Regions from separate parts of the Vibrio aestuarianus genome, predicted to be linked through region 1. Evidence: riboswitches for the same ligand, from Rfam matches in the RefSeq annotation. Region 1 holds a riboswitch; the other holds the start of a gene.
What was found. Region 1 has a riboswitch for lysine ahead of lysC (lysine-sensitive aspartokinase 3). Riboswitches for the same ligand answer to the same signal wherever they lie in the genome.
Positions count from the first base shown of each region.

Region 2: linked by a shared signal. The riboswitch ahead of MCT08_RS09870 (Na+/H+ antiporter NhaC family protein) and the one ahead of lysC (lysine-sensitive aspartokinase 3) in region 1 are both predicted to bind lysine.

Region 1 covers NZ_JAKNYQ010000001.1:3,019,426-3,023,642, reverse strand. The annotation lists gene metH (methionine synthase) at 1-269, shown strand, start outside; gene lysC (lysine-sensitive aspartokinase 3) at 347-1,699, opposite strand; lysine riboswitch at 1,805-1,980, opposite strand; gene MCT08_RS13755 (pyridoxal-phosphate-dependent aminotransferase family protein) at 2,159-3,280, shown strand; gene MCT08_RS13750 (PglL family O-oligosaccharyltransferase) at 3,335-4,217, opposite strand, start outside.
Region 2 covers NZ_JAKNYQ010000001.1:2,141,321-2,145,537, forward strand. The annotation lists gene hisG (ATP phosphoribosyltransferase) at 1-470, opposite strand, end outside; His leader region at 527-663, opposite strand; gene MCT08_RS09870 (Na+/H+ antiporter NhaC family protein) at 853-2,448, opposite strand; lysine riboswitch at 2,565-2,748, opposite strand; gene MCT08_RS09875 (H-NS histone family protein) at 3,167-3,580, shown strand; gene MCT08_RS09880 (inosine/guanosine kinase) at 3,637-4,217, opposite strand, start outside.

The DNA of each region.
Region 1 (4,217 bases):
CAGCTCCGGGTTATCCAGCGTGTCCTGAACATACAGAGAAAGGAACTTTATGGGAAATGCTCAATGTTGAGCAAGCGATTGATATGTCGTTAACCACCAGTTATGCCATGTGGCCAGGGGCTTCGGTATCTGGTTGGTATTTCTCGCATCCTGATTCTCGTTATTTTGCCATCGCACAAATACAGCAAGATCAAATGCAAGATTATGCGCAGCGTAAAGGCTGGAGCGAGCAAGAAGCAGAAAAATGGTTAGGGCCTAATTTAGATTAAGGTAAAAAAGAAAGAGGTTGGAATATCCAACCTCTGTTTTTTTGTGGCACTCAAATTATTGAGCAAAGCACTTTAGGTTATTGCTCAAACAGCTCTTGGTGCAGTTTTTGAATAGCGGCTTTTGATACCGATTCATGCAGCAAGAAACATAAGTTATGCGGACTTGCACCGTAGCAAATCATACGCATGTTGAAGTCTTCTAACGTGCTAAATACCTGCTTGGCGTAACCTTTGGTATTACTCATGTTATTGCCTATCAGTGCGATTAAACTTAAGTTATGTTCAACATCGACAGTGCATAATTCTTCCAATTCTTGACGAACAGCTTGTGGTAATTCTGGTGAACCCCCGGAAGTATCGGTTTTGTCTAATGTTAAGGAGACGCTGATTTCAGAAGTGGTAATCAGATCCACTGAAATTTTGTGTTTGGCTAAAATCTCGAACACTTTCGACAAAAAGCCATAAGCATGGAACATGCTAGCGCTACGCAGTGTGACCATGGTTTGGTTGCCGCGTAAGGTCAAGGCTCTAAAAAGTGGCGAGCTTTCGACACGTTTGCGAATCCAAGTTCCACCTTTTTCTGGCTCTTTCGATGAACCTACAAATACAGGAATGTCATGTCGTAATGCCGGTAACAATGTTGAGGGGTGGAGAATTTTGGCACCGAAATTCGCCATTTCAGACGCTTCACTAAAACTGATTTCAGCAATCGGTGCAGCATTAGGCGCAATGCGAGGGTCGGTAGTATAAATGCCAGGTACATCGGTCCAAATTTCTAAACCTGACGCTTGGACTGCTTCTGCAATTAAAGCGGCTGAATAATCACTACCACCACGGCCAAGAGTGGTCGTGTTTCCTTGTTCATCAGAACCAATGAAGCCTTGCGTTACCACTACGTGCTGTTGACATAATGGCGTTAATTTTTGTTTAGCAAGTAATGCTATTTGCTCTAACTGAGGCTCAGCACGACCGTAATGATCATCGGTGCGCAAGATCTCGCGGATATCAAAACGCACCGCTTCCATACCTCGTTCACGCATCAATTGGGTAAGAATAAAGGTCGACATTAATTCGCCGCACGCAACGAGATGGTCAGTCAATTTTTTACTTGATTGAAAAGAGGCAGCTTCTGCAACGCTAGCAACCATATCTAAAATTGAATGTACTTCTTTTTCAACTTGAGCTGGTTGGGCTAGTTGATCGATGATGGCATGATGGATATCGGCTAACTGTTTGATGATCGCCAAACGTTGCTCTGCATCTTGAACCCCACAGGCTAACTCAACTAACAAATTAGTGACACCAGAGCATGCACTGCTAACCACTAATTTTGTATTTGGATTATTTTCGATAACAGCAGCACAACGGCTCATTGCTTCAAAGTTAGCTACACTTGTTCCGCCAAACTTGGCTACATTGAATGTGCTCACAGCATTTCTCCCACGACTTCCTAAAATAAAAATGTGTTGGTGTTCCAACGTCCAATGTTTGAAGAGAAATTTCTAGAGCATATAAAGAGGTGTTTTTGATTGGTTTACCTCAGAAGCTCTTCATCAGCGCGGCTAATGACAGTTGAAGGGATTCAGCCCATTCAACCGACAAACCAAATCCACAACCTTGGTTCATCTCGGCACTGCTCCCCATCAATGCTTTGTTTTGGAGTTGAGGCTCCACAAAACATCTGCCTGGGCAGTGCTCCTCTTCTGCTAGATAGCTCATTCATTGAACGTTTTTGAACTATTAATGTCAATTGCTAATTAAGTTCAAATGTAAAATAAAATTAACCAGATTGTGACACTGGTTTGACCTCTAGACTTCTGTCGAATTGTTGCTAGGTGATTTTTGCTTTACTCTGGTTTTCCACATTTGGCCGCAAGCAAGGAGCAATTATGTCCATTACCAGTTTCAACCCACCACAACGGATCTTGATGGGACCTGGTCCTTCAGATATTTACCCACAAGTATTGCAAGCACTAAGTCGTCCAACCGTTGGTCACTTAGACCCGTTATTTATTCAGATGATGGATGAGCTCAAACAGCTACTTAAATATGCATTTCAAACGCAAAATGAATTCACGATAGCAGTTTCTGCGCCAGGCAGTGCTGGTATGGAAGCGTGTTTCGTCAATTTAATAGAACCCGGTGATAAAGTCATTGTCTGCCGCAATGGTGTGTTTGGTGAGCGAATGCGAGAAAATGTCATTCGTTGCGGCGGGGAAGTCGTGTTGGTTGATGATGAATGGGGGATGCCAGTTTCGGTTGATAAAGTAGAACAAGCGATCAAGGTGAACCCCGATGCAAAAATATTGGCATTTGTGCATGCGGAGACATCAACCGGGGCATTGAGTGATGCACAAGCGTTAGGTCAGTTGGCTAAGCAAAATAACATGTTGAGTATTGTAGATGCGGTAACATCTCTAGGCGGTGTGCCACTTTATGTCGATAAATGGCAGTTAGATGCCGTTTATTCTGGTAGCCAGAAATGTCTATCTTGTCCCCCAGGCTTATCGCCGTTGACTTTTTCCGCTCAAGCGATTGAGAAAATTCAATCACGCACGACACCTGTACAAAGTTGGTTTTTAGACCAAAGCTTGGTGCTCGGCTATTGGAGTGGTGAAGGTAAACGCAGTTATCATCACACCGCACCAGTCAACAGCTTATATGCGCTACACGAAGCGCTGCTAATGCTAAAAAATGAAGGACTAGAGAAAGCTTGGTCTCGTCATCGTGATATGCATGAAAAGTTAAAGCAAGGCTTAGAGAAACTTGGCTTTAACTTTGTGGTGCCAGAGCAAAGTCGGTTGCCGCAACTTAATGCGGTATATATTCCTCAAGGTGTTGATGATGCGAAGGTTCGCTCCCACTTACTCAGTGAATATAATTTGGAAATTGGCGCTGGTTTAGGCGCTCTTGCGGGTAAAGCTTGGCGTATTGGCTTAATGGGCTATGGGGCTCGTAGAGAAAATATAGCCTTGTGTTTGCGGGCGTTAGAAGAGTCTTTAACTGAGTAGAATAAAACCAGTAGAGCAGCCTTAATGGTTACTCTACTGGTCATAGTTAGGCAATTATTCAGTAGCCGTTGCTTGCACACTACTTGAAGCAGCACTAGATGGTCGAATATATTGCACGGTACTAAAATCTATGTCGGGAAATAGAAATTGGGCCTCAGAGCGAATTTGCTCGGCACGACTATCATCGCCAATGCCTTGGTAAGCAATCACCAAATTACTGTAGAAGGTAGGCCGAGGTTGGTGCTTAATGATCTCTAATGACCAATCTATATAAGGCGTTATAAATTCGGGGTCTTGAGTGTATAAACCAATATTGAGATAGGTGCTATACACATCCCAATCAAAGCGATTTCTCCACACTACAGGATTGGTGACCTTCTGTAAGATATCAGGGTTTGGTGGTTGAGATTTTTCAAACTGAGTGAGTACATGGTTAGTGTGCAGTGCACTCACCATGTAAAAACCCGTCAGTACAGGAGCCACTAAACTTATGACCCTCAGTAATGACTTACTCACCGAGCTAAATGGTGCGTATTTATATTTGGCAACACGTTGATCAACCCAAAAAAGCAAGATAATAAAGGTTATCCAATGCACCGCCGAGTGATAAAACGGATATTCCAGTTGGCTGTGTAAGACGATAGGAATAAACAAGGCAAACATTGCGAGCCTTGTTCCTTTCTTGGCTGAATATATCCTCATCATTACGAAGGCAATCGCCAATAATATTCCGATAACGGGCAGTAACCCGCCTTCGACCCCCCACAACAATAATTCATTGTGTGGGTGATCCATGGAATGGAGCCCCGGATGATAACTCGAATTTAGCTGATGTTGTCTTGCGGTATAAAGCAAATACTCCGCTTCAAACTTGCCGTAGCCGTAACCTGTAAATGGCTTTTCAATGATCATGTCGAGCGTTTGAGGAAAGGTGTAA
Region 2 (4,217 bases), 880 kb from region 1:
GCGACTTCAACTGAGCCTGTTAGCACACAGGTACTGAAATCAATGCCCTGCTTGTCCATATAGGCTTTCAGAAGCTGCGGGTAAGTCGTGGCAATGCGTTTGCCGGCTAAATCTTGAGGACAGTTATATTGCTCATCTTTGTTAATCGCAATAGATAAACGACAACCACCAAAATCAAGGCGACGTAGTGGTACAAATTCGCTTGGCTTGTTTTGTGATAGACGCTCTAAACGAACCTCTTCTAATTCGTTTTCACCGATAAAACCCAGATCAACGACACCGTCCATTACCAATCCTGGAATATCGTCATCACGTACAAGTAACAAATCAATTGGCATATTCATTGAGTGAACCACTAAACGCTCACCCATGATGTTAAATTTCACACCACATTTTTTCAGTAAGTCTTGGCACTCTTTACTCAAGCGACCTTTTTTCTGGATTGCGATTCTTAAGCGTTGTGTTTGCATGACGATTTCCCTATGTACAATTTATTGAATTTATTTGAATTTTAATTAAGCCGAAAATGAAAAAACCCTCGGGAGATTTGTGGTCTCCCGAGGGTTTTAATCTAAATGCTTTGACTTAACCACCGAGAGTTTCCTGCCTCCCGGGTATGCGTACACCTCCCCGAAAGATTATTTAGGGTGATGATGGTGATGAATGTTCATTACAAAATTACGCATACTTATGAGCCCTTGATTGGCTTACTGTCTTGCATCCACACTAACTAAGCCAGTCTGTTTTTTCAACCAAAAATTTAGTTTTTTTTCATCTTTCGTAAAAATACTAGTTAACACATTAAAAAAGGGAAGTTTTACCTTCCCCTTTATTAATTTTTCATATTAAAAACTATGCATTTTCATAATTCGTAATTTTTGAACGAGATAAAGATGCAAGCACTAAACATACAACCACAAAGGCAACCGAAGCGGCACTAAAGGAGATCAGTACCGACGCCGTCATACCTAACACGACAAAACCGACACAAGAAACCAAGGCGGTTGCTAAAGCGTAAGGAAGCTGTGTGGATACATGGTCAATATGATTACAACGAGCACCTGTGGATGACAAAATTGTGGTGTCAGAAATCGGTGAGCAGTGGTCACCAAACACAGAACCCGCAAGTACAGCACTTAGCATAGGTAGCATAAGCGCAATGTCTGTAGCTCCCGCCATGTCACCCGCTATCGGTAACATAATACCAAACGTACCCCAAGAGGTACCTGTAGAGAATGCCATCAGACCTGAAAGCAAAAACAAAATAACAGGCAACCAGTGAGGATTGATGTTGCCTTGAACAAGTGAAGACATGTAAGCGCCAGTCTTCATATCACCAATTACAGAACCGATCGTCCAAGCGAAAACCAAAATTAGAATGGCACCAAACATAGACTTAGCACCAATCCACAATGTTTTCACAACATCAATCATTGGTAACTGTTGCTTAAATACAGTAAAGAGTGCCATTGCCAAGCCGACTAAACCGCCATAAATAAGCGAAGTGCCTACATCTGTATTTTCAAATGCACCAAACAAGTCAAAGGCTTTGCCATCGGCAGCCAATGATTGACCACCTGTGTATAACATCGCTGAAATAGTGGCAATAATAAGAAGTACAATTGGCAAAATAAGGTCAGAAACTTTGCCGTGTTCGCTTTCTTTGATGTCTAGCTCTTCATTTAAATCATGAGCTTGCTGGCTATCATTGTCATCATCAAAGCCACGACCTTGGGAAGCTTCCATTTCGTGTTTGCGCATTTGGCCAACATCCAACTGGAACCAAACCACAGCAAACACCATCAGCAAAGCGAAAATAGCGTAAAAATTCATTGGCACTAGACGGATGTATGCACCCAGCGCTGAATATTCAGTGATACCATGAGAAACAAGAATGCCACCAATGATAGTCATGATATAAGCACCCCAACTCGAAGCTGGCATCACAACACACATCGGTGCTGCAGTTGAATCTAGAATATAGGCAAGCTTGGCACGAGAAACATAAAAACGGTCAGTAACAGGGCGAGAAATTGAGCCTACTGCCAAGCTATTAAAATAGTCGTCAACGAAAATAAACACACCCAAAAATGCAGCAAGCAATTTTGAACCGCGTTTGCTTTTGACTCGTACCTGCGCCCATTCAGCGAAAGCACGGGTACCACCAGACAATGTCAGCAACGCTGTCATCATGCCTAATAAGAGTAAAAATCCGACAATACTCATATTCCAAGTATTGAGACCACCATCTTCCACAAACACACTAGCTACTTTAGTTACAACGTAGCTGCTACCATCGACTACCGAGTAATTGGTGAGTAGTAACGCGCCTAGCAAAATGCCGACACCAAGCGACACCAGAACACGGCGGGTAATAACGGCTAAACTCAACGCCACTAATGGCGGTAATAGCGATAAGGGAGATGATGCAAAATCGATTAAATTCATGATCTTCAAAAACCAGTAAGTAAATGGTCAGAGATCTACTGCAGACAAATTACGAGAAATCATTTCAACGCAATTAATGTTGAACTAAGCGAAAGGGAAGCGAACACTTCACCCAACCCTACAGTAGCGCTCCATAGTTTAACAAAATAATAGACTATGGCAGTGTTGTTCCTATTCGAATACAACCCCAGCGAGTAGTTTTAATATACACACTCACTTCGGCGACAAAACCTTTCACTTCTGCTCATTGGTATCACCCCAGCAAAAGTTACTAATTCCTATCGCGCCTCTACGTCAAAGAAAGTACAAAAAACCATTGTTAAGTCATTTTAACAACGATTCATTCCTTACTTCGCTTTAGGTGGTTGTCATTGTACTTAACAACAAACTCATTGCAACAGATGATCCAGTTTAAATTGGATCATTTCAGATCACACTGATAAGCAAGTGTTGATACTATTTTCATAAGTCGATGCAAGGTATATCACGAAGATATAATAAGAAAACAAATTTATCAGCGACTGAAAATAACATTGATAATCTTGTAATACCTGCTACTTAAGTATGAAACTGAAGAATCATTGGCTAGTTTCATATTTTTTGTAAAAAACAATTTCCAATAAGTTTTTTTATTAATATTCTGAACTTAATATTGTAAGAAAAATTTCCTCAGTTTATTATTACCTTGTCGACTAAATTAAATCTTATAGGAATAGTCATGTCTGAATTAACAAAAACTCTACTAAATATCCGTAGCCTACGCGCTTTCTCTCGTGAACTAACTCTTGAGCAACTTGAAGAAGCTCTAGATAAATTAACGATTGTTGTACAAGAGCGTAGAGAATCAGAAGAGGAAGAACGTTCAGCTCGCGCTGAACAAGAAGCCAAACTTGCAGCTATTGCAGAACAAATTGCAAAAGATGGTATTGATGTTAGCGCATTAATTTCAGCACTTTCTGGTGAAACAAAAGGCAAAGTAAAAGCTCAAGGTAAACGCGCACCTCGCCCTGCAAAATATAAATATGTCGATAATAACGGCAATGAAAAAACGTGGACTGGTCAAGGCCGTACACCTTCTGCAATTCAAGAGCAACTTGATGCAGGTAAGTCTCTAGAAGAATTTGAGATTTAATTATCAATTAAATAAAAAGGCTCCCTATCGGAGCCTTTTTATTATCTGTAAGAACATTAGCGTTCCCAATATGCTTCTTCTAAACTGTCTTCGCGTTCAGGCAAACCACGAGATAAACGTGGAGAATGTTGCACTAACACTTCATAGCTCGCACGATTAGAATATTTACAGACTTGAGAAAATGATGAATAGGTTAAAAAGTCGTTCTGGTGCTTACTTGAATTAGGTACATTCTCTTTGTGATATTTATTGGCGGCCATATCATGCAATAAGGCCGATAAAGCCGCATCACCGGCACCATTCGTGTTTTTAATTTTTTCAGGTCCACCCATATAAGGTGCAATATGAGAATAAATACGGATTGGGTTTTCACAGCTTATTTTTGATGCTGGGCGGCTAAACTCGTAACGGTTAAATTCAGGAATCGAACCTGGCAATAGCGGCAATGACGTCTCTCGTTTTGCTGAATCTTCGGTATAACCGGCCATAAACAGTCCAACAGGACCTGCGGTACACAATACTAAATCAACCCAATCTAACGCTTTATTCGATGCAGCAAGCGGATCACTTTCACCGGTTAAAGCCTCTGCTTCATCTTCGTTCATAGCAACGACAGTGACATTATCACGCAAAAATT